2 linked regions of the Enhydrobacter sp. genome follow. The protein of the gene in region 1 binds, or shares a complex with, the protein of each later gene. Links are inferred from orthologs where the notes say so. Each region holds a gene or a part of one and is shown in the gene's direction. Other genes may lie near its edges.

Evidence for each region. The genes of interacting proteins can lie anywhere in the genome.
Region 2: the proteins of hisH (region 1) and hisF are in contact, whole or in part, in a crystal structure (PDB 6RU0), measured with the Thermotoga maritima proteins. The link is inferred for Enhydrobacter sp. from one-to-one orthologs. Residues at the interface, in WP_004080484.1 of Thermotoga maritima: Asn15, Arg18, Arg22, Arg117, Leu118, Pro119, His120, Met121, Gly122, Trp123, Asn124, Asn134, Gly135, Tyr136, Tyr138, Val140, Tyr158, Glu180, Lys181, Ser182, Ser183, Lys184, Ile185; in WP_004080486.1 of Thermotoga maritima: Met1, Leu2, Ala3, Arg5, Ser40, Glu41, Asp45, Glu46, Ala70, Glu71, Ile73, Asp74, Ile75, Pro76, Phe77, Asp98, Lys99, Ser122, Gln123, Glu161, Thr195, Leu196, Asn247, Arg249, Glu251.

Annotation. Positions count from the first base shown.
Region 1 is NZ_CP126889.1:1,692,284-1,695,992, forward strand. The notes cover bases 461-3,193. They hold hisH (imidazole glycerol phosphate synthase subunit HisH), read left to right. Parts: upstream 461-1,372; coding sequence 1,373-2,014; downstream 2,015-3,193. Other genes in these bases: OJF58_RS08550 (DMT family transporter), read left to right, coding at 461-659; hisB (imidazoleglycerol-phosphate dehydratase HisB), read left to right, coding at 687-1,361; OJF58_RS08565 (four-helix bundle copper-binding protein), read left to right, coding at 2,078-2,491; OJF58_RS08570 (DUF1772 domain-containing protein), read left to right, coding at 2,509-2,973; OJF58_RS08575 (hypothetical protein), read right to left, coding at 2,978-3,193. In the rest of the region: more of OJF58_RS08550, read left to right, coding at 1-460; more of OJF58_RS08575, read right to left, coding at 3,194-3,619. UniProt on the Escherichia coli protein: IGPS catalyzes the conversion of PRFAR and glutamine to IGP, AICAR and glutamate. The HisH subunit catalyzes the hydrolysis of glutamine to glutamate and ammonia as part of the synthesis of IGP and AICAR.
Region 2 is NZ_CP126889.1:2,080,588-2,083,873, reverse strand. The notes cover bases 489-3,286. They hold hisF (imidazole glycerol phosphate synthase subunit HisF), read left to right. Parts: upstream 489-1,396; coding sequence 1,397-2,176; downstream 2,177-3,286. Other genes in these bases: OJF58_RS10445 (alpha/beta fold hydrolase), read left to right, coding at 3,074-3,286; OJF58_RS10450 (histidine triad nucleotide-binding protein), read left to right, coding at 2,691-3,077; OJF58_RS10455 (phosphoribosyl-ATP diphosphatase), read left to right, coding at 2,229-2,612; hisA (1-(5-phosphoribosyl)-5-[(5-phosphoribosylamino)methylideneamino]imidazole-4-carboxamide isomerase), read left to right, coding at 661-1,389; OJF58_RS10470 (sugar O-acetyltransferase), read left to right, coding at 489-601. Also shown: more of OJF58_RS10470, read left to right, coding at 56-488.

The DNA of each region.
Region 1 (3,709 bases):
AGGCCTGCTGGGGTCTTGCCATGGCGCGCAGCGCGCCGAGCCTGGGCTCGATCGTGATGACCACGACGACGGCCTTCTCGGCGATCCTGGCGCGGCTCGCCGGCCGTCGCCTGCCGGCTCTCGGCTGGACCGGCATCGCGATCGCCTTCGCCGGCGTCGTGCTGGTGGTCAACAACAGCCTGACGCGGATCACGTTGGCAGCGGCGAGCCTCGATGGCGCGCTGCTGTGGATGGCCTCGGCCTTCGCCTGGGCGCTCTACGTCGATCGCTGCGCGCCCTACAATCTGCGCCTCGGCACGCTCAAGGTGATGGCCTGGACCACGCTCATCGGCGCCGCCGTGCTGACCCCGGTCTCCCTCCTGTTCGACTCGCTCGGGGAATTCGCCCGGCTCAGCGACCGCCAGCTCGGCTACTGGCTCTACACGGCCATCTTCCCGGTGGGCGTCGCCTTCCTCGGCCTGACCGCCGGCCTCGAGCGGCTGGGGGTGAGCCGGGTCATGGTCTACATGTACCTGATCCCGGTGGCGGGGGTGGGGCTGTCGGCCGCATTCTTCGGCGATCCGCTGACGCCGGCCCGGGTCCTTGGGGGCCTGATCGTGCTTCTGGGTGTCGTTCTGACGCGGCTCGCGCTCGACCGCACGGCCCGCGTTCCTGTATGAACGGGCCATCACGCTAGAGGATTTCCAATGGCCCGCCAGGCCGCAAAACGGGTTGCCGCCAAAGCCCTTCCGAAGCCGGTCGCGCCGGCCGCTCTCACGACGCCGGGCGCCGGCGGCCGGCGGGCGGCCGTCATCCGCCAGACCAAGGAAACGCGCATTTCCGCCGCCATCAATCTCGACGGCACCGGCAAATACGACGTCCGGACCGGCATCGGCTTCCTCGACCACATGCTGGAGCAGCTCTCCCGCCACAGCCTGATCGACATCACGCTGCGCGCCGAGGGCGATTTGCACATCGATTATCACCACACCACCGAAGACTCGGGCATCGTGCTGGGCGAATGCCTGGCCAAGGCGCTCGGCGACCGCGCCGGCATCCGCCGCTACGGCAGCGCGGCGATTCCCATGGACGAGACGCTGACCGAGGTGGCGCTCGACGCCAGCAACCGGCCCTACCTGATCTGGAAGGTGAACTTCTCCAAGCCCAAGCTCGGCACCATGGATACCGAGCTGTTCAAGGAATGGTTCCAGGCTTTCGCCCAGCTCGGCGGGCTCACGCTGCATGTCTGGAACCACTACGGCGAGAACAACCACCACATCGTCGAGAGCTGCTTCAAGGGGTTGGCGCGCGCGCTGCGGGTCGCGGTCGAGATCGATCCGCGGCAGCAGGCGGCGGTTCCCAGCACCAAGGGCGTGCTCTAGGCGGCCCGGCCATGACCGTCGCCATCGTCGACTACGGCTCGGGCAACCTGCGCTCCGCCGCCAAGGCGTTCGAGCGCGCCGCGCGCGAGGCGGGCGCGGACGACCGCGTGCTCGTCACCTCGAGCCCGCGCGAGGTCGCCGACGCCGACCGCATCGTGCTGCCGGGCGTCGGCGCCTTCGCCGATTGCCGCGCCGGCCTCTATGGCGTGCCGGGTATGGTCGACACCCTGAACCGCCAGGTGGTCGAGCGCGGCAAGCCCTTCCTCGGCATTTGCGTCGGCATGCAGCTCATGGCCTCGCGCGGCGTCGAATACGGCGTGCATGCCGGCCTCGGCTGGATCGCAGGCGACGTGGTGCGGATCGAGCCGGGCGCCAGCCACCTCAAGATCCCCCACATGGGCTGGAACGAGCTGCTCGATCTCAAGCCCCATCCGCTGCTGGAGGGGCTCTGCGCGCACGACCATGCCTATTTCGTGCATTCCTTCCAGCTCAAGACCGCCACGCCGGAGACCTTGCTCGCCGCCACCGACTATGGCGGCCCGCTCACGGCCGTCGTCGGGCGGGACAACCTCGCCGGCACCCAGTTCCACCCGGAGAAGAGCCAGGCGACCGGCCTCCGGCTGATCGCCAACTTCCTGCGCTGGAAACCCTGACCCGGTGAAACTCGACCCGTCCGTCGGGCGTTGTTGCTGAAGCCTTCCGACGGAGTCCCGAGAATGCACACCCAGACGATGATCGCCACCCACCCGCAGGTCCATGGCCGCATGGACGACGTGCTGGTGCGTTGCATCGACCTCTGCTTCGACTGCGCCCAGACCTGCGTATCCTGCGCCGACGCCTGTCTCGCCGAACCGGCGGTGGACGATCTTCGGCAATGCATCCGCTTGAATCTCGACTGCGCCGACATCTGCACGGCCACGGGAACGGTGGCGTCGCGCCGCACTGACGCCAACGACGAGATCGTGCGCCGGCTCGTGGAGGCCTGCGCCGAGGCCTGCGAGCTGTGCGCGGCGGAATGCGGCCGGCATGCCGAGCACCACGAGCATTGCCGCGTCTGCGCCGACACATGCCGTCAGTGCGAACGCGTGTGCCGCGAAGCCGCGATCGCGGTCGGGGCCGCCCACCACTAGGCCCCCACCACCAGGCAATGTCGCGCCGCGCCTGCGATGCGGCTTTCTTCGTCGCCCTGCTCGCCACGGCGCTCGCGCTCGGCGCCGCCTTGGCTCATGCGCTGGAGCTTCCCAACAAGATCGGCCTGGGCAAGGACGAGTACTTCATCGTGCAGCAGATCTATCGCGGCTGGAGCTGGCTGGGCGTATTGCTGCTGGTCGAGCTGGTCTCGATTGCAACCGTTATCGTCGCAGGTTGGCGTACACCTTCCGTGCGCGCCTCGGCCATAGCCGCGCTCGTGTGCCTGATCGGGGCGCAGGCCTTGTTCTGGACCTTCACCTATCCAGCCAATGCAGCGACCAACAACTGGACCATCCAGCCCGACAATTGGCAGGCGCTGCGCCTGCAATGGGAATATTCGCATGCCACAGGGGCGGCTCTCCAGATCGCCGCGATGGCGAGCCTGATCCGCGGCGCGCTGGCTCGGTCCGGCGACAGGTGACCTGCTATCTGCCTGCTGCGATCCACTCCTTGATCTTGTCGACTGTCTCCCGCTCGATCCCGTTGTAGCCGTGATAGGCTGAGGACGAGCAGTCCTCGCCCACGCTCCTGCCGCCGTCGACCATGACGAGGTCCACACCGTAAGTTTCGTGGGCGGCGATGGCGCTGGACGGCGGCGTGACCCGGCAGGCGTCGCGCCGGTTGGCAACCAACAGATGTCGGCTGCGGAACTTGCGCGGATCGAAGCCGGCAATCTCCTTCATGGACGATGTATGGACGAAGCCCGCCACCTGTCCGTCGAGCGGCGCGGCAAGCGCCTGGGTCGCTTCCGTGCTGCGCGATGTGCCGATCACATAGACCGATATCGTCCCGAACCGGCGCTCGAGATCGTGCTCGATCGCGAGGACGCGGGCCGGCGTCGCGGTGGCCGCGGTCGAGGCTGCGACAAACCGCGAATCGGCGAACAGCGTGCGCGAGCGGATCAGGAAATCGTCGGTGAGTGCCGAGGCGAGCGGGCCGTCGGCCTGCCGCAGCGGCAGCTCGCCCCTGCCGCCTGGCATCAGGATGACGGCATAGCGCGGAGCGGCGCCGCCGGTCGTCAGGACGTAGCGCACCGTCTCTCCGCCCGACGCCTCGACCGAGATCACGATCTCGTCAGCGGCGAAAGCGGTGCAGGCGCAAAAGGTGAGCAGAAGTGTCAGTGCCCAACAACTTGCGGCCGAGCCAACCCCGCCGGG
Region 2 (3,286 bases), 390 kb from region 1 along the record:
CGAAGACTAGCCGTCCGGCGGCGATCCCGTCGAGAGGACCCGACAGGAGACGACGATGATGACAGAAAAGCAGAAGATGCTCGCCGGCGAGCTGTACAAGCCGAGCGATCCCGAGCTTCAGGCCGACGCCCGGACAAATGCGGCCTGGCTCGCGCAGTACAACGCCTCCCGCGATCCCGACCAGCGCCGCGATCTGCTGTGCCGGCACTTCGCCTTCGTCGGCGAAGAAGCGACGATCCGGCCGCCCTTCTTCTGCGACTACGGCTTCAACATCCGCCTCGGCGCCGGCGCGTTCCTGAACTTCAACTGCGTCGTCCTCGACGTGGTCGCCGTGACGATCGGCGACAACACCCAGATCGGGCCGGCCGTCCAGATCCTGGCGGTCGACCATCCGCGCGAGCCGGATCTGCGACGCGCCGGCCTGGAGCTGGGACGTGCCGTCAGCGTCGGGCGCAACGTCTGGATCGGCGGCGGCGCATTGATCCTGCCGGGCGTGACGATCGGCGACGATGCGATCGTGGGCGCCGGAGCGGTCGTCACACGCGACGTCGCTCCCGGCGCCACGGTCGTCGGCAATCCGGCGCGCCGGCTGTCGCGATAGCCTGCCGAGCAGGCAACAGGGTGGCGCCGAGGCCGGCAACGGGGTAAATCCGCGCCGCCATGATCCTGTTCCCCGCGATCGACTTGAAGGACGGCAAGTGCGTGCGCCTGCTGCGCGGCGACATGGCCCGCGCCACGGTGTTCAACGACAGCCCGGCCGCCCAGGCGCGCGCCTTCACCACCGCGGGCTGCGAATGGCTGCATCTGGTCGATCTCAATGGCGCGGTCGAGGGCCATCCGGTCAATCGGGCGGCGGTGGTCGAGATCCTGAAGGCGGTCGACGTGCCGACCCAGCTTGGCGGCGGCATCCGCACCATCGAAAGCATCGCGCAATGGATCGAGGCCGGGGTCAAGCGTGTGATCCTCGGCACCATTGCGGTCAAGGAGCCGGGGCTCGTGAAGGCCGCCTGCAAGCAGTGGCCGGGCCGCATTGCGGTCGGCATCGACGCGCGCGACGGCATGGTCGCGGTCGACGGCTGGACCAAGCAGAGCACGGTGCGCGCGCTCGATCTTGCCCTGCGCTTCGAGGATGCGGGTGTCGCAGCCATCATCTACACCGACATCGACCGCGACGGCGCCATGGGCGGCGTCAATATCGACGCCACCATCACGCTGGCCCAGCATCTCACCACGCCGGTGATCGCTTCGGGCGGCGTCAGCTCGCTCGACGACCTGCGCGAGCTCCGGCCGGCCGAGGAGCACGGCATCATCGGCGCGATCGTGGGGCGCGCGCTCTATGACGGCCGCGTGACCGTGCCCGACGCCATCCGCGTCCTGTGCGAGGAGTGACGCGACCATGCTCAAGGTCCGCATCATCCCCTGCCTCGACGTCAAGGACGGCCGCGTCGTGAAGGGCGTGCAGTTCGTCGATCTGCGCGATGCCGGCGATCCGGTCGAGCAGGCGCGGGTCTACGATGCCGCCGGCGCCGACGAGCTCACCTTCCTCGACATCACGGCGAGCCACGAGAACCGCGACACCATTCTCGATGTCGTGGCGCGCACCGCCGAGCAGTGCTTCATGCCGCTTACCGTCGGCGGCGGCGTGCGCACGATCGAGGACATCCGCCGGCTCCTGCTGGCCGGCGCCGACAAAGTCTCGATCAATTCGGCCGCGGTGGCGCGGCCCGATTTCGTGCGCGAGGCGGCCGAGAAATACGGCGACCAGTGCATCGTCGTTGCGGTCGATGCGCGCCAGATCCGGCCCGGCGCCTGGGAGGTCTTCACCCACGGCGGACGCAAGGGCACCGGGCTCGACGCCGTCGCATGGGCAAGGCGCATGACCGACCATGGCGCCGGCGAGATCCTGCTCACGTCGATGGACCGCGACGGCACGAAGTCGGGCTTCGACATCGCCCTCACGCGCGCGGTGTCGGATGCGGTGCCGGTGCCGGTCGTGGCGTCGGGCGGCGTCGGCACGCTCGATCACCTGCTCGCAGGCGTGACCGAGGGCGGCGCGTCGGCGGTGCTGGCCGCCTCCATCTTCCATTTCGGCGAGTTCACCATCGCCCAGGCGAAGGAACATCTGGCGCGAGCCGGCGTTCCGATACGACAAACCTCGCACGCGCCGCGAACTTGACGTAAAGTATTCCTCAACGCCCCACCAAGAGGCGACGAGAGTTCCCCCTTCGATGGCCAAGAAAAAGAAAGCAAAGCGGAAGGCGCTGAAGAAGCGCCAGGAAGACGGCGGTGCCGACGAGCACGTGCTGGACCGTCTCTATGTCGTGATCGACAGCCGCAAAGGCGCCGATCCGAACACGTCCTACACCGCCCGCCTGTTCAGTCGCGGTCGCCAGCAGATCGCCAAGAAGCTGGGCGAGGAAGCGGTCGAGGCGCTGATCGAGGGCATTCGCGGCGATCGCTCCAAGCTGGTGGGCGAGAGCGCCGACATGCTCTATCACCTGCTGACCTTGTGGGCCGCGACCGGCGTCAAGCCGCAGGCCGTCTGGTCCGAGCTGGCGCGCCGCGAGGGCATCTCCGGCATCGCCGAGAAGGCGGCCCGCAAGCCTGCCTGAACGGGACGCCGACCCCGGTTGTCATTCCCGTCGCGGCGAACGATTCTCGGGCCTCACGCGAGGCGTTCCGAGTGCCGCATGCCGAGTTATGACCGCAACAATGTCTTCGCCCGCATCCTGCGCGGCGAGCTGCCATGCCGAAAAGTCTACGAGGACGAGTTCGCCCTCGCCTTCCACGACATCCGCCCGCTGGCGCCGGTCCATGTGCTGGTGGTGCCGAAGGGCGACTATGTCTCCAACGCCGACTTCGCCGCCTCGGCGCCGCCGGAGCTGATCGCGGGCTTCTGGCGCGCCGTCGGAGCGACCGCGCACAGGCTGGGCCTCGATCCGGACGGCTATCGTCTGGTCGCCAACCACGGTCCGCGGAGCGGCCAATCGGTGTTCCATTTCCATGTCCATATCTTCGGCGGCAAGGCGATGCCGCACGACATGACCAGGCTGCCCACGGCCGACGCCAGGCCATGATTGGCCGGCGCCTCCTGCTTGCCGGCGCCGCCATGCTGGCCGCGACGGAGACGCGCGCCCAGTATTTTCCGCGCGGCATCAAGGAGCACGAGTTGCACTTCGCCGGCAGCGGCGGCGTGGCGCTGGCCGGCACCCTCGTTCTGCCCGCGATCAGCGAGATCGAGCGGGTGCCGGGCGTGGTGCTGGTCGCCGGCAGCGGCCCGACCGAC